Regions from separate parts of the Agrobacterium sp. 22-3639C2 genome, predicted to be linked through region 2. Evidence: predicted binding sites of a transcription regulator. Region 2 holds the regulator's gene; each other region holds the start of a gene.
The links. Region 2 encodes LexA, which represses DNA repair genes until DNA is damaged. Its sites were predicted from a motif close to TGTTCNNNNTGTGTTCNG; they were not measured.

Region 1 (5,702 bases), on a different contig from region 2:
GATCAATGACCGCCTTTCCCGCGCCGCCGCGCCGCGAGGCTGACGGCACTTCACCATTTCGCCCACCGTTTCAAATGACAGCGAGACGCCAATGACAATCGCAGCCCCCTCCTCCGACATCCTCGACCGCTTCACTGCCATTGTCGGCGAAAAAAACGCGGTGCGCGACGCTGTGGAAATGGCGCCGCGTCTTGTGGAAAATCGCGGGCTTTACCATGGTGCGTCACCGCTGCTGCTCAAGCCCGGCACTGTCGAGGAGGTTGCAGCCATCCTGAAGCTCGCCAGCGAGACCGGCACGCCCATCGTGCCGCAGACCGGCAATACTGGCCTTGTGGGTGGCCAGACGCCGCGTGCTGACGGAACCGACATCATCCTCTCGCTCGAGCGCATGAACCGTATCCGCGACATCGATCCGGTCGCCAACACCATCGTTGCGGATGCCGGTTGCATTCTCGACGACATTCACAAGGCCGCATCGACCGTGGAGCGGATGTTCCCGCTGTCGCTCGGTTCGCAGGGCTCGTGCCGCATCGGCGGTAATCTGGCCACCAATGCCGGCGGCACGGCAGTTCTCGCTTATGGCAATATGCGCCAGCTTTGCCTGGGGCTTGAAGTGGTGCTGCCAACAGGTGAAATCTGGGACGGGCTTCGCCGGCTGAAAAAGGACAATACGGGTTACGATCTGCGCGATCTCTTCATCGGTTCGGAAGGCACGCTCGGCGTTATCACCGGTGCGGTGCTGAAGCTTTTCCCCGTGCCGCTCGGCCATCAGGTGGGTTTTGCCGGTCTTCGATCCACTGAGGACGCGTTGAAGCTGTTCGAAATGGCCTCAAACCTCTGCGGCACGGCGCTGACCGGTTTTGAGCTGATGCCGCGCATCGGCGTGGAATTCACCGCCAAACATATTCCCGGCGTGCGCGATCCGCTACAAACGCCGCATGACTGGTACGCGCTCATCGATATCTCCACCTCCGATTCGGCTGAGACGGCTGAAACAATGATGCAATCGCTGTTGGACCGCGGTTTTTCCGCTGGGCTCGTCGAGGATGCGGTGATCGCTTCATCGGAAGCGCAGCGTCAGGCGCTCTGGCATATGCGCGAAAGCATGTCGGATGCGCAAAAGCCGGAAGGCGGCTCTATCAAACACGACGTTTCCGTTCCGGTGTCGAAGATACCGGAATTCATGGCAACGGCGGAAAAGGCCGTTCTTGCCGCCATTCCCGGCGCCCGCGTCTGCGCCTTCGGCCATCTGGGCGATGGCAACATCCACTACAATATTTCCCAGCCGGTTGGTGCGGACAAAGCTGAATTCATCGGTCGCTGGCGGGATATGAACGAGATCGTGCACGGCATCGTACTGTCGCTCGGCGGCTCGATTTCGGCCGAACATGGCATCGGCCAGTTGAAGCGCGACGAACTGGCCGCGATCAGGCCTGGCATTGAAATGGACCTGATGCGACGCATCAAACACGCCTTTGACCCCGCGGGCATCATGAACCCCGGCAAGGTGATCACCGCCCGCTAGGGACAGCAGCTTCATCATCGTTGCATGTTAGTTGGAAGTTCTCGCCGTCCAGGCGGGAACCAGTTCCGCATTCAGGCGGCGCGGCTTTTGCGCGTGCACGAGCTGTGTCAGGCCCATGCCGGATTTTGCGATCGCCACCGCATGTTTCTTCGGCATCAGGTAGCCGCATTCCAAGGGAGGACGGCGGCGCACTATCCGGCTGAAAAAGGGCCGCTTGTGATACCGGGACGGCGAGAAACGCGCGGGCTCGGCACAGACAGCCACATATTCGAGAATCTCTTCGATCCAGCCGCTCTGCGGACGCGCACCCGGTTCGACCAGCAGGATCCAATGCCCGCGCGCCGAGCGCATGACATCCTCAATATCCCACTGCGCATAAAAACGGCAGCCAGCGGCATCGGCGACGCGCGACGATCCATCGCGCGAACCGTGATCGAGGATCACAACGTCGCTTACCAGCCCTTCCACGGCCCCGGTTACAAGCGCAGACAGCGTATGCGCCAGTTCCGGTTCCTGATCCCGGCATTCCATTATGACTGTCAACATATGCATAGCTCTAACGCATCGCACAATAAATTGCCACTGCGCTGGATGTCAGAAAATCCGCGACCGTTCAGGCTTAACTCTAACCCACCTTCAGGTGGGATTGACACAAACAGGACCCCGGCCGCGGGTCGGCCAGCTATCGATTTTGCATTTTTTGTTCTTGTAATGTTCTCATTTTTGCGGTAGGAATTTAATCATTCGAAGAGGCAATGAAACGCCGGTTCGAGTGGAAACGGTTTAGGGCGTTGGCTTGCCTTGAGAGGCGTGCGGCACCCTGGGAGCATCCAGATGAGAGACCATACGCTTTCGGGGCAGGCTGCTTTCCAGCCGAGCCATACGCCTGACATTGCCAATGCGTTGGCCGATGCGTCGGGCCTGCGCATCGAGATCGACCGTCGTCGCGGGCGTGGTGCCGGACTTAACCCGGGTGGGCGCTTTGAGGCCCTGCAGCGGGAGGTTTTCGACGATGGCTGGCAGACCCTCGAGGAGCTGCCGGAGTTCCGCACCGAAGTGCAGGTGGAAAAGCCGCGCAGCATCATCAGCCGCAACGAATCGCCTGACATCCCTTTCGACCGTTCCATCAATCCCTATCGCGGCTGCGAACATGGCTGCATCTACTGTTTCGCCCGTCCGACGCACAGCTATATGGGGCTCTCTGCGGGGCTGGATTTCGAGGCGAAGCTTTTCGCCAAGCCGGATGCGGCAAAGCTGCTCGAAAGGGAGCTGGCGAAGCCCGGCTACAAGCCGCGCGTCATTGCCATCGGCACCAATACCGACCCCTACCAGCCGATCGAGCGCGAATGGCGGATCATGCGGCAGATACTGGAAGTGCTGGCAAAGGCCGACCATCCCGTCGCCATCGTCACCAAATCGGCCCTGATCAAGCGGGATATCGATATTCTCGCGCCCATGGCCAAGAAAGGTCTCGTCAAGGTTGGTATTTCCGTGACGACGCTGGACCGCAAGCTGGCACGCAGCATGGAACCGCGCGCCGCCACGCCCGAAAAGCGGCTGGAAGCGGTCAAGGCGCTGACGGATGCCGGCATTCCCGTGGCGGTGATGATGGCACCTGTCATTCCCGCACTCAACGATCATGAGATCGAACGCATTCTCGAAGCCGGCAAGGCCGCTGGCGCAACGGAGGCCTCCTATGTGCTGCTGCGCCTGCCGCTGGAGGTCAGCCCCCTCTTCCGCGACTGGCTGCTGCGCAACTATCCGGACCGCTACCGGCATGTCATGTCGCTGGTGCGCTCCATGCGCGACGGCAAGGATTACGATGCGGAATTCGGAAAACGCATGAAGGGTGCTGGTCCCTATGCATGGCAGATCGGCAGGCGTTTCGAAATGGCGACGAAACGGCTTGGCCTCATCCGCCGCGGCATTAACCTGCGCGACGATATCTTCGTGCCGCCGGGAGGTGCCGGCGTGCAATTGTCGCTGCTTTGAAAATATGAGGCCCGCTTGGCCGATCGAAGGCGCATTACGATGCGCGCAACGATACCCAGCGGTGCAGACACATAAGGAGTGGCAGCCCTTTCCTGTTGACGGGGCCATGCTCTTGACGAAATGCCCGGCGGGTTTCCCTGGCCCGTCGGACATCACCCCCGGAACCCGCCGCCTCGCGTGCGATCGTTTTTCCTCCGCCGCCCCGTTGGAGGATCAAAGGTCATGACGACCTAAGGGGCACGGTTGGCCACGCCCCTTGACCCGGCTGGCCGCGCCCGTCATCGCCCGCTTCCGGGGGCTTGCAGGAGATCGGGTGTGTGTGCAAGTTTCTGCCGCATGAAACGCCGCACCACACCCGATTCTCCTGCCCTCTTTGATCTCGCCGATACGGGCCCCGATTTCTCCTTCGAACTTGAAGCGAGGAAGAAGGGGCTTTGGCCCGTGGCCGGCACGGATGAGGCAGGCCGGGGGCCTCTCGCGGGACCAGTGGTTGCGGCAGCTGTCATTCTCGATCCCGACAATATTCCTGGTGGTCTTGACGATTCCAAGAAACTGACCAAGCTGAAACGGGAAAGCCTGTTTCTGCAAATCATGGAAACATCGATCGTTTCCGTCGCCTCCTCCGGCCCCGGCCTTATCGACACCATGAATATCCTGCGCGCCAGCCTCGACGCGATGCGTCGCGCCGTACTCGGCCTCGAAATTTCCCCAGCCCTCGTGCTGGCAGATGGCCGCGACAAGCCGCCGGGCATCACCTGCGAGTCGAAGGCCGTCATCAAGGGCGATTCCCGCTCCCTCTCAATCGCCGCCGCTTCGATCATCGCCAAGGTGACCCGTGACCGGATGATGGAACGGGCCGGTGTAGTGCACAGCTCCTATGGTTTCGAAGGCCATGCGGGTTACGGCACACCAGCCCACCTGCGCGCTATAGAAAGCCATGGGCCCTGCCCGCTGCACCGGATGAGTTTCAGGCCGCTGAAGCAGGACTGATCGAAAACCACGATCCTGAAGCGGAGAATGCGGTCTCGCCCGGGATTTCAGCGCCCTGCCATGAGGTGACGATCTCCGTCTCCACTGGTAGAATTCTATCTCAATGCGTGGACTTGACGGGCTTTGGGAGAAGAGATTTGGATTTCATGAAACTGTTGAAGTCGCTCGAAGAACTTCTCTACGAGCTGGTTTCATGGCTCCTCTTCTATCCGCTGACAATGTGGCGATCGGTCGTCGCACCGCTCAGCATGATGCGCTACGCCGATAGCGAACTCGCGGATCGGCTTGAGGACCAGTATGACGACACACTGAGTCCGCCCCTCTTCCTCCTGATCACTCTGCTATTTTCGCAGGGGCTCTCCGCTTCCCTTCCGACCATTTACGATCCCGCATTGGCCGCCCGGGAGCTTGGTTCGGGTTCGAACCTGCTCATAGCGCGTGGCGTTATATTCGGGATTTATCCGCTGTGTATGGCCGTCACGCTTCTGCGGTGGAAACGGGTGAGGATCACGCGAAACTCCCTGCGTCCGCCGTTCTTCAGCCAATGTTACGTGGCTGCGCCGTTTACATTTGTCCTGGTTCTGGGTTTCGATTTTGCATCCATGCCTCTGGAACATGGCCTTACGTTAGGGCTCGCCATTATCGCGCTCGCCACGATCTGGTATGCGCAGGCTCAGATAAGATGGCTGATGCAGGATCTCGGCTTGGGCATCGCGAAAGCAGGCCTGGCTTTCAGTGGCGCATTTCTGGTTGCCACCGCGGCAGCTTTTGTACTGGCGGTGCTGATAGCGCTCGAGGCCAAGACAATCTATCCCGCGATCACTTAACAAGCCTCGACAAATTGGCAGCCACGAATTGCCGGCCAGCATCCAGTCCACAAAGCCGATGCTTTTTCTCCAAAGGTCGACAGACATCGATAGACACGCTGCAAGCCGGCACCACAGTGTGCAACCGCGAGCTTGCCAACACCGCCCGTGGTTGAGGCATAAAACAAAAAACCCCTCGCGGCGGGTGCCGGAGGGGTTTTGAATAGCCCGAGATGAACTTAGTTCAGCTTCGACTTCACTTCGCCAATGGTGTTGGCGAAAAGTTTGGCCTTTGCGGCAGCGGTGGTCTTTTCGGCAATGAGCTTCTCGGAAGCTGCAATGGCGATGTCCACGGCGGCGGCACGAACGGCGCCGATGGCGTCTTCTTC
Region 2 (5,702 bases):
CACCACCAGACGGCCGTCCGCTTTTGCGCAGGACACGCCATTAGCAGCAAGCACCGCCTCTGTCACGGCAAGATCGTGTGACGAAAAGACGATGCCCGCGCCGCGCAATCCGCCTTCGTTGCCATCCTGAGCACTCAGGGCCTGCCCGCCGAAAGGCGGTTTTCCGGTCAATCTGATGCTGGCATTGCCGGTCGCGAAAACCATATCACCGCGCGGAGACCATTTACCTTCACAGCCAAACACCGTCTCGATCAGGCCCGCCACCTTCGCATCGCCGCCGGTAAACAGGACGATTTCACTCAGGCCGGTGACACCATTGGCGTGGCGCTCAAGCATGGTGCGATCGCCCGGAAGGGCTTGAAGCCGTTGACAACTGAACAAAAAGAAATCCGCGGCCGCCCCGCTTGCCGCAAAAGCCAGCCGGAACGCCGCCTCGCCTTGCGAGCCATCCGGCATCCGAACAGGCCGCGAAAACTCGAAAACATCGCCCGCCGAAAGGCCGGCTGCCCGAAACCGCTCATGGTCAACCAAGGCGTCTTTAGTCCTGGCGACAAGAGCCGAAAAACCCTCCTGCCCGTCCCGTTGCCGGAAGGCCACATCCCTGCCGGTGAACACATCACCCCCCTCTATTGACGCATTATATTTAGCCGGATCAGCAATTGCGAGCGGCTCCAGATAGGTGCCATCGGCGAAAAATACGCAGGCATTTTGGGTGCCGAAAGGGTGCAGAGCCTCCGGCGCAACCGTAAAGCCAAGACTGACGAGGCGCTTCACGGCGACGCCTATGACTTCCACGGGCAAAACGAGATGGTCAACGCTATAGGGTTTCGTCATGACATGTATCCTGCTGGCCTTCCGCCCGGAGCATGCCGGGACGGTTTTGACCGCACAAAAGCACAATTGCGTGCTATGAGGCAAATCATCACAGCAATAAATGGCACCTTCACGAAATTTTAGGGGATTGCAGAACACATATGGAACATATAGTGTTCGTTCTGTATTTGTTTCGCGACTTCCACTACGATTCTAAAGGGTGTTTTCCTCATGCTCACGCGCAAACAGCAGGAATTGCTTCTCTTCATTCATGAACGAATGAAAGAGTCCGGCGTGCCGCCCTCCTTCGATGAAATGAAGGACGCACTCGATCTTGCTTCGAAATCCGGCATCCACCGCCTGATAACCGCTCTCGAAGAGCGCGGGTTCATTCGTCGGCTACCGAATAGAGCTCGGGCGCTGGAAGTCATCAAGCTGCCCGAGGCTTATACGCCGGGCGCAAGGCCGCAGCGCGGCTTTTCGCCAAGCGTTATCGAAGGCAGCCTTGGCAAACCCAAAACGCCGGAACCGGCCCCTGCCCCCAAGACGCCGGCCAACGATCTGGGCGGGGCTGTCACCGTGCCGGTCATGGGCCGCATCGCTGCGGGCGTGCCGATTTCCGCCATTCAGAACAACACCCATGATGTGGCCGTGCCAGTAGACATGCTTGGCACGGGCGAACATTACGCTCTTGAGGTCAAGGGTGATTCGATGATCGAGGCCGGCATTTTCGACGGCGACACAGTCATCATCCGCAACGGCAACACCGCCAATCCCGGGGATATCGTTGTGGCTCTGGTGGATGACGAGGAAGCCACGCTGAAGCGCTTCCGCCGCAAGGGTGCCTCCATTGCGCTCGAGGCGGCAAACCCAGCCTATGAGACCCGTATTTTCGGGCCCGACCGGGTGAAAATTCAGGGCAAGCTGGTGGGGCTGATCCGCCGCTACCATTGATCTTATCGAACCGAACGTGCTCACTTTACATTAGGCGTCATCGTGAAGATGGCGCCTATATATGGTTTGGCTGTTTCCAAACGTGGCGTGCTTTAGCGGGTGCACGAGGATATGCGCCATTCAGCCTATGCGCGTTGCCCTTTCCAAACTAAGTTCCTGCTCCATAAAGATGCTTCGGTTTCGCTACAGGCGTGGTGGCGAATGGGCTGTTCGCTGTAATTGTCGAAGCGATCCCATCCGCTGTTTTTTAGCGACGTTGTTCTGTCGTGTTGCGCAGTCAGTTTAGTGGTCACCAAAGGGTGACTTATCGCAAGGCGCGCTCTCAGTGACCCCACATCACCATTCATCAACGGCGTTTATGGGAGCCATGGATAATTTTCGATATTCCGTGAACGCTTGGCAGGTGTAGAAATACGCGTCATATCCGGGAGATACGCCATGTACGATCTTTATATAGCCAACAAGAACTATTCTTCATGGTCGCTGCGGCCGTGGGTATTGATGCGCACGCTCGGTATCGCCTTTGATGAAAAGCTCATTCCGTTCGGCGAAGGCGTCTCCTTCTCCTCCTTTTCGCCGACGGGCAAGGTGCCCTGCCTGGTCGACGAGGGTATGACGGTTTGGGAAACGCTTTCGATCGTCGAATATCTTGCTGAAAGACACCAGAGCGTCTGGGCAAGCGACAAGCATGCGAGGGCCTGGTCGCGTTCGGCCGCAAGTGAGATGCATGCCGGCTTTTCCTCGCTGCGCAATCTCTATCCCATGTCGGTGGGCATTCGGGTCAAACCCAGGGGCGGCGATTCCGGGCTTAAAGCCGATATAAAGCGGATCGATGCGTTGTGGAGCGAGGGTCTCACAAAATTCGGCGGGCCATATCTTGCCGGTCAAAAGTTCACGGCGGTCGATGCTTTCTTCTGCCCGGTTGCATTCCGTTTCCAGACCTATGGCAGCGCGGATCTTTCGCCAGCAGCGAAAGCCTATTGCGACCGGCTGCTCGCCCTACCTGCCATGCAAGAATGGTACGAGGCCGGTTTGAAGGAGAGCTGGCGCGACGCTGGTCATGAAGAGGAAGTTGGCGGGATCGGCGAATTGACTGAAGATTTGCGCGCCAAGGCCCGATGATCCATGCTGACGGCGGTCATTGCGACGCCGCCAGCAGCCGGACGATGGGCTGCGGCAGATCACGGTCGAAACGTCCGCTTTTCCAGTCGTAATAACGGTGCTGGCTCCAGGGCCTGTCCGTTCCGGCGATTGCGGCGCGCAACCCGCTCGCCACACCCTCCTCCCTCTTGTCGGCAAAATCTATTTCCACAGAACCGAGACGCCGCAAGATGTCACGGCTGAGCAGGAGTGCACCCGAGCGGCACTTAGAAAAAGAGGTTCTGCGGGAAACAACGACGATATCGGCAATATCGCAGGCTTTTCCCGCGAAGCGGCCATCTTCCAGAACGACGATCCACTCTCCGCTTGCGGCGCTCGCTACGCACCATATGTCTTTCCTGCAGGTGAAGACGCCAGCTTTGGCGTCTTTGAGCGCCGCCGTCATCTCGCGTACCACGACAGCCATGTCTTCCGGCGACAGTTTCGATCTCGAGTCAGAACCAGCAGTATTTGCCATGCTCTCACCATTTATAAAATCTGGCGGCACGGTTTTTTCCGGCAGCAGCAGCGCCCTTTGCCACTGGCCGTAAACGAAGCCCTGCGGACGGGCTTTTGTGGTTGAGACCTTGCCGTCCTCCAGGAGTGCCACCAAGTCGCCGTCCTCGTGAATCAATAGATCCGGCAGATCACGATAGGCCGTAACTGCCGACACACCGAAGGCGAAGAGCAGAAACGGGATGCCAAGAAGCGCAAGCCGGCTGCGCAGCAATGTCAGCAGCAGGAAACCCACCGAAGCCAAACCGATAAACCAGCCGTGCGGACGCCCAGTCGCTGCGCTGCCGCCCCAGGAGGCCACCTCGTTTGCAACCTCGATGACGAGTGCCATGCCATAACCCATGATCTTCAGGAACGGCGCATCGAGCCCGAAGGGCATCAGCAGCATGGCGATAAGAGCGAATGGCATGACGATCAGCGACATGAGCGGCATTGCAGCCAGATTGGCGAACAGTCCATAGGTGGTGACACGGTGAAAATGTTCGGCCGAATAGATCGCCGTAGAAAGGCCCCCGATCAGCGACGTCGTGATAACGCCGCCAATGACCGCGCCCATCATTTCCGCCACCTTCAGCCATGCGGGCTTGCGCCCGATGAACAGCCGCTCGCGATCCGTGCGCCAACGGCTCCAGAAGGCATAGGCCGAAACAAGCGCTATGGTGGCCGCAAATGACATCTGAAAACTCGGACCCATGATTTCCGAGGGCGAGAAAGCCAGAATGATCAGGGCGGAAATGGCAACGTTTCTGAGGCTGAGTGATGGCTGATCGAAAAGGACCGCGATCAGCATCACAGACATCATCAGCCAGGCACGCTCGGCGGAAACGGCGAAACCGGAAATCAGATAATAGGCAAGCGTCATCAGCAGTGCCGCGAAAGCCGCGATCTTCTTGACCGGCCAGCGCTGCGCAAAGGCGGGAAACAGGCTGAAAGCCAGTCTCAGGCCAACAAAGAATATGCCGGAGGCCAGTGCCATGTTGAGCCCGGATATGGCAACGATATGGGCAAGGCCGGAGAGCCGCAACGCCTCCATCGTCTCCGCCGATATGGCCTGTCTCTCATCGGTGATGATGGAGGCGGCGAAGGCTCCGGCATCACCGCCGATGGTGGTGCGGATGCGTTCGGCAATTGCGCTGCGAAGGCCGTAAAGCCGCATATCGGCCCATTCCAACCAACCCTTGTCAGGCCTTGCGTCACCAACGGGTGATACAAGCGCCTGCGGTGATTTATAAAAGAAACCGGTCGCGCCTATGCCTTTGAAATAGGACGTGAAGGCGAAGTCGTTCAGTCCCGGTAAGGCCGGGCCGGATGGCGGCGAGAGGCGGACCTTGCCGCGAAGGGTTGCGCCGAGTGCGATCGGCTCGCCTCCGCCACGCGAAAGCACCGATATCCTCTGCGGCGGACGCGACAATGTCGGGTCCGCTGTTGCGGTCAGATCGACGACATATCGCCAGTAGCCGCGTGCATCGACCTCCCGGCGCGCCACGGTGCCGGTGATGGTGGTGGTGACGGGGGTATCCAGCACCACGGTCCCTGCCCTTCGGGTTTCGAAATCTGCCAGAAGCATGCCCAGCAATAGAAAAGCGAAAGGGCCGCAAACCGCCGCCGCAATGCCAGCTTTATATCTCACAAAGAGCGCCAGAACGGCGACAAAAAGAAATGTGGCAATCAAAACGACCGGGGAAGGCGTGGCATCTAGAGAAAACCAGAGTACCGCGCCGCAGCCGATGGAAACGGGAATGAAAAGAAAATCGTGGCCGAATGCGCGCTCCTCGGCCAGGCACATGGCGATTTTTTCGGCCACGGTAGTGTTGCGGTTAATCTCGGGAATAATGGCGGGAGTGTCATATGTTGCCGCATCACTGCTTCGGCGGAGAGGAAACAGAATTTCCCGTGTGCCGGGCAAGTCTCCCTGCATCGTTTTAGCATATTCGAAATGCTGTTTTTCCCCTTGACCGAGCAATCCCCACCGCCCCTTGCCGCACCAAAAACAGGTTTGCAGACCAGCGCTGGGGATTGCAATCCTTTACTTTAACGATGCGTTGACCGAGATTGAATTGCTGCTGCCGGGAAAGCCTGAAGCAACGCGATTGCGTTTGCCGCAATGCACAATTTGACCTTTGGATAGCTTGGCATCCGCGCAAGGATCATATAGCTAATCGGTAGACGCTTAACCGCGGGGCGTATCTCAACGCCCCCACCCGCATGTTTTCGGAGGATCAGTATGACGGAAAAAAGCGCTACAGTGACACTTGGCGAAAAACAGGTCGAACTCCCGG
Region 3 (5,702 bases), on a different contig from region 2:
ACAGAAGCTCTTCGCCCGGCCGACCGGCCAGGTGATCGGCGCGGTATCGAGCGCCAGCTTTTCCTCGACCTCATCCAGAATCTCGAAGGGATCGCGGCTTTCGCGGTCCATCTTGTTGATGAAGGTGATGATCGGAATATCGCGCATGCGGCAAACTTCGAAAAGCTTCAGCGTGCGCGGCTCGATACCCTTGGCGGCATCGATGACCATGATCGCCGCATCCACCGCCGTCAGCGTGCGGTAGGTGTCATCGGCAAAGTCTTCGTGGCCGGGCGTATCGAGGATGTTGAAGACGCGGTCGTTATATTCGAAGGTCATGACCGAAGTGACGACCGAAATGCCGCGCTCGCGCTCGATCTTCATCCAGTCCGAACGGGTCTGGATGCGATCCTTCTTCGCCTTCACCTCGCCGGCAAGCTGGATCGCTCCGCCGAACAGCAGCAGTTTTTCCGTAAGCGTGGTCTTACCCGCGTCCGGGTGCGCAATAATAGCAAAGGTGCGGCGGCGGGAGACCGCCTCGGCAAGTGTTTCGGCCATCTGACAAATCCTGTGGAATTGCGGGGTATCTAGCGTTTCAGGCCCGCATTTGCAATTGACCTTGCCGCGATCTCGGCAAACTAATGCCGCATGACCGTTCAAAATGATAATCGACCCCTCCTCCGGCTTGTGCGTCTTGCCAATGGCGCAGACCTCGAATTGCCTTCCTATGAAACCCGTGGCGCCGCCGGAATGGACCTGCGCGCCGCAGTGCCGGCCGATGAACCGCTGACTTTGCAGCCGGGCGAACGGGCGCTGGTGCCGACCGGCTTCGTCTTCGAGGTTCCGCAAGGCTATGAGGCGCAAATCCGTCCGCGCTCCGGCCTCGCCATCAAGAACGGCATCACCTGCCTCAATTCCCCCGGCACGGTGGACAGCGACTATCGCGGCGAAGTGAAGGTCATTCTCGCCAATCTGGGGCAGGCCGATTTTGTCATCGAGCGCGGCATGCGCATCGCACAGATGGTGATTGCACCAGTTACGCAGGTGGCAGTCAGCGAAGTGGCCGAAACATCCGAGACGGCACGCGGTGCCGGTGGTTTCGGCTCCACGGGGCTTTGACCAGCCCCCTTATGGGCGATTGTTTTCACCCCTGATTTTCGCTATTGATCTGGCGGATTTTCGGGGAAAATGACCATGACGCTGACGACCCTTCTTGCCTATGCCACCGCACTCTTCATCGCCGCTGCCATTCCCGGCCCCGGCATGACGGCGATCGTGGCGCGGGCGCTTGGATCGGGGTTTCGGGAAACCTTCTTCATGGGCCTCGGGCTGGTGCTGGGCGACATGATCTACCTGACCGGCGTGATCCTCGGCCTCGCCTTCGTGGCGCAGACTTTTCAGGAGGCCTTCATGGTCCTGAAGTTTGCCGGCGCAGCCTATCTTCTCTATATCGCATGGAAGCTCTGGACCGCCGGCCTCTTGCCGCAGGACCTGAAGGCGAAAAAAAGCACCAGCATTCCCATGTCGTTTCTGTCCGGCCTGCTGATCACGCTGGGTAATCCAAAAACCATGCTGTTTTATGTGGCGCTAGTGCCGACGCTGATCGACATCCGCATGATCGGCCCATCGGAATATGCGACACTTCTGGCGCTGACCTTCGTCGTGTTGATGGCCGTTCTCCTGCCTTACATCCTGCTTGCTGCCAAGGCGCGCAACCTCCTGAAACGGCCAAGTGCGTTGACGATCCTCAACCGCACCGCGGCGGGAATTCTGGCGGGAACGGCGACCATGATCGCGATCCGCAGCACCTGAAACGATTTCGTGCATTTGCCTGATTTATCGTGAATTTTTTCCGGTAATCAGACGATATTAGGACGAACGTTCGCTGGCCTGACAAGACTATTGCTCCTATTCTGCCGCTGAAATCTTGCGGCCACACATCGTGTGGCCTTCATACAGGAGAGCATCATGCCCGAAGCCAGAAAGCCCGGACGCGGACGCGTCTATTCCTCCATCACCGAAACAATCGGCGATACGCCGATCGTGCGGCTGGACAAGCTGGCGAGGGAAAAGGGCGTGAAGGCCAATCTTCTCGCCAAGCTGGAGTTCTTCAACCCCATCGCCTCCGTGAAAGACCGCATTGGCGTTGCCATGATCGAAGCGCTGGAAGCCCAAGGCAAGATCACCCCCGGCAAAACGACGCTGGTTGAACCGACCTCTGGCAACACGGGCATTGCGCTAGCCTTTGCCGCCGCCGCCAAGGGTTACAAGCTGATCTTGACCATGCCGGAAACGATGTCGGTCGAACGCCGGAAAATGCTCGCCTTGCTGGGCGCGGAACTGGTGTTGACCGAAGGCCCGAAGGGCATGAAGGGCGCCATCGCCAAGGCACAGGAACTGGCCGAAACCCTGCCAGACGCGATTATTCCCCAGCAGTTCGAAAACCCCGCAAACCCGGATATTCATCGCAAGACGACGGCGGAAGAAATCTGGAACGATACCGAGGGTGCTGTCGATATTTTTGTTTCGGGCATCGGCACGGGTGGCACTATCACCGGTACGGGCCAGGTGCTGAAATCCCGCAAGCCGGAGGTGAAGGTCATTGCCGTCGAGCCAGCCGACAGCCCGGTTCTTTCCGGTGGCAACCCCGGTCCGCACAAGATCCAGGGCATCGGCGCCGGTTTTGCACCCGCGATCCTCGACACTGGAATCTATGACGAAATCGTCACCGTGACCAATGACGACGCTTTTGAAATCGCCCGTCTGGTGGCGAGGCTGGAAGGCGTACCCGTCGGCATCTCCTCGGGCGCGGCACTCGCAGCGGCAATCAAGGTCGGCGCACGTGAGGAAAATGCCGGCAAGAATATCGTCGTCATCATTCCCTCCTTCGCGGAACGTTACCTTTCGACCGCTCTTTTCGAAGGGCTTGGGCTTTAAGCCGTTCCTCTTCGGTCAGGCCGCAAACGCGCGCCTGACCGCAATGACAAACTGTGCCGCTGGCCATCCGCCAGCGGCACAATTGTTTTAGCCGGTAAAGGGCGAAAGAACGCCTCTTATGCCGCCGCCGTCAGTCCTTCACCGGCAATGCGGTATGAAATGGCTTCGGCCACATGTATACGTCCGACAGTTTGTTTGCCGTCCAAATCAGCCAATGTGCGGGCGACCTTGAGAATGCGATGATAACCGCGTGCGGAGAACTTCAACCGTTCGGCAGCATCGCGCAGCAATTGCAGCCCGGACACATCGGGCTCCGCATATTTTTCGATCAGCGTTGTCGTGCAGCGAGCGTTGGTGCGAATGCCTGAAAAGCCCGCCGCCGCATAACGCTCCTGCTGCGCAAGGCGGGCGCGAGCGACACGGGCGGCCACCACCGAACTCGGTTCGGCAGTCATAGGACGGATGAGGTCCGTGGCGGAGACGGCGGGAACGTCGATGCGGATATCGATGCGATCCATCAGCGGGCCGGAAATGCGGGCCTGATAATCTGTCATGCAACGTGGCCCTCTGGCGCAGGTGAAACCCGGCTCCCCCGCTCTGCCGCACCGGCAGGGGTTCATCGCAGCGACAAGCTGGATTTCCGCCGGATAGGTGACGCGGTGATTGGCACGGGCGATGATGCATTCGCCCGTTTCCAGCGGCTGGCGCAGCGCATCCAACACCTGTGGCGCAAATTCCGGGAACTCATCGAGGAAAAGAACGCCGTGGTGGGCAAGTGAAGCCTCACCCGGCTTGGCACGCAGCCCTCCGCCGATCAGCGCGGCCATGGTGGCGGAATGGTGTGGCGTGCGAAACGGTCTGCGGTCCGACAGCTTGCCGCCGGACAATTGGCCGGCGATGGAATGGACCATGGACACTTCCAGCAATTCCGCAGCCTCGAGCGGTGGAAGAATTGAGGGCAAGCGCGCGGCGAGCATGGATTTACCGGAGCCGGGCGGGCCAACCATCAGCAGATTATGGCCACCGGCAGCTGCCACCTCCAACGCGCGCCGGGCCGTCTCCTGCCCCTTGATATCGGCCAGATCCGGCAAATTGACCGGATTGGCGCGGATGGCGGGCATCGGGCGGGAGAGAAGCTGGGTGCCGCGAAAATGGTTGGCAAGCGCAATAAGGCTGCGTGGGGCGAGAATATCGATGCCAGCCCCCGCCCAGGCTGCTTCCGGCCCGCTATCAGCCGGGCAAATCAAACCCTTCCCGAGCGCATTGGCACCGATGGCCGCGGGCAGAGCGCCCGAAACCGTGCCGATGGTGCCATCGAGATTGAGTTCGCCGAGAACCACATATTGCCCGAGCGCTTCCGCCGGGATCGCTCCCAACGCGGCCATGAGACCCAAAGCGATCGGAAGATCGAAATGCGATCCTTCCTTGGGCAAATCCGCAGGCGCCAGATTGACCGTGACTTTTTTTGCCGGCAGCGCCAGACCGGAGGCGTGGAGCGCGGCCTGCACCCGCTCCCGGCTTTCCGCCACCGCCTTGTCCGGCAGGCCGACGATCTGGATGCCGACCTTTCCGGGTGCGACCATCACCTGCACCTCGACCGGCACACCCTCTATTCCCTGAAATGCAACCGTATTGACCCGCGCCACCATGGCCTGCCCCCGCAAACCGGCCACAACATCAAAGCACTATGCCCCGATGGCGGCCACTCTCAAGTAACCTGCCACAGAGCAAAGAATAAAACAAGAACATTAAGCGAACAATTTCGCGCGCACGGTGTATTTCAGTTGTATAGAGTTGTGCACGCGGAACAAACGCAGGTGGCGAGGAAATTGCCTCAGAAATCCTGTGCTTCGCGCTTTTTCTCGATCGCATCCCACAACAGGCTTGCCACATCGGCACCGCCGAATTTCTGCACTTCACGAATGCCTGTCGGTGAGGTGACGTTGATTTCCGTGAGGTAATCGCCGATCACATCGATGCCAACGAACAGGAAACCGCGCTCGCGCAGGGCGGGGCCGATGCGGCGGCAGATTTCCTTCTCACGCGCGGTGAGTTCCGTTGGCTCCGGGCGGCCGCCGGCATGCATGTTGGAGCGAGCATCATTTTCCGCTGGCACGCGATTGATCGCGCCCACGGGCTCGCCATCCACCAGAAGGATACGCTTGTCGCCCTTGCGAACATCCGGCAAGTATTCCTGGGCGATATAGGGTTCGCGGAACATCTGGCCGAACATTTCCAGCAGCGATGAGAAATTGCGGTCGTCCCGCGCGGAATGGAAGACGCCTGCACCACCATTGCCATAAAGCGGCTTGAGGATGATATCGCCCATTTCATTGCGGAAGCGGGCGATTTCAGAGACATCCTTGGTGATCAGCGTCTTCGGCATCAGATCGGCGAATTCGGTGACGAAAATCTTTTCCGGCGAGTTGCGGACCCAGGCGGGATCGTTGACAACAAGCGTTTTGGGATGAATGCGCTCGAGCAAATGGGTCGAGGTGATGTAGGCCATGTCGAATGGCGGATCTTGGCGCAGATGAATGACATCCATGGTCGAGAGATCGACCCGCTCCGGCTCCGAGAGCGAAAAATGGTCGCCCTTGATATCGCGCAGTTCCATCTGTTCGACGGTCGCGTAGATCTTGCCATCGCGCATGGAGAGGCGTTCGGGCGTATAGTGAAACAGCCGGTATCCACGTGCCTGCGCCTCAAGGCTCATGGCGAAGGTGGAGTCGCCGGCGATATTTATGCCGGAGACATGATCCATCTGGATCGCGACGTTCTTGATC

Region 1: a site for LexA is predicted at 2,227-2,244, ahead of ACQZ6D_RS14270 (PA0069 family radical SAM protein). Genes of this name have one in related genera too.
Region 3: a site for LexA is predicted at 4,658-4,675, ahead of ACQZ6D_RS16160 (YifB family Mg chelatase-like AAA ATPase). Genes of this name have one in related genera too.

What each region holds. Positions count from the first base shown of each region.
Region 1 covers NZ_JBNWDB010000003.1:252,933-258,634, forward strand. Annotated here, with positions in the region: gene ACQZ6D_RS14255 (L-threonylcarbamoyladenylate synthase) at 1-43, shown strand, start outside; gene ACQZ6D_RS14260 (FAD-binding oxidoreductase) at 92-1,525, shown strand; gene ACQZ6D_RS14265 (hypothetical protein) at 1,553-2,071, opposite strand; gene ACQZ6D_RS14270 (PA0069 family radical SAM protein) at 2,360-3,517, shown strand; gene ACQZ6D_RS14275 (ribonuclease HII) at 3,854-4,507, shown strand; gene ACQZ6D_RS14280 (permease) at 4,645-5,334, shown strand; gene ACQZ6D_RS14285 (F0F1 ATP synthase subunit B) at 5,553-5,702, opposite strand, start outside.
Region 2 covers NZ_JBNWDB010000001.1:380,383-386,084, reverse strand. Annotated here, with positions in the region: gene ACQZ6D_RS01895 (VOC family protein) at 1-834, opposite strand, end outside; gene lexA (transcriptional repressor LexA) at 1,045-1,767, shown strand; gene ACQZ6D_RS01885 (glutathione S-transferase family protein) at 2,206-2,889, shown strand; gene ACQZ6D_RS01880 (ComEC/Rec2 family competence protein) at 2,906-5,341, opposite strand; gene gltA (citrate synthase) at 5,648-5,702, shown strand, end outside.
Region 3 covers NZ_JBNWDB010000003.1:649,361-655,062, forward strand. Annotated here, with positions in the region: gene ACQZ6D_RS16140 (peptide chain release factor 3) at 1-537, opposite strand, end outside; gene dut (dUTP diphosphatase) at 628-1,098, shown strand; gene ACQZ6D_RS16150 (LysE family translocator) at 1,174-1,791, shown strand; gene cysK (cysteine synthase A) at 1,948-2,916, shown strand; gene ACQZ6D_RS16160 (YifB family Mg chelatase-like AAA ATPase) at 3,033-4,565, opposite strand; gene gshB (glutathione synthase) at 4,751-5,702, opposite strand, start outside.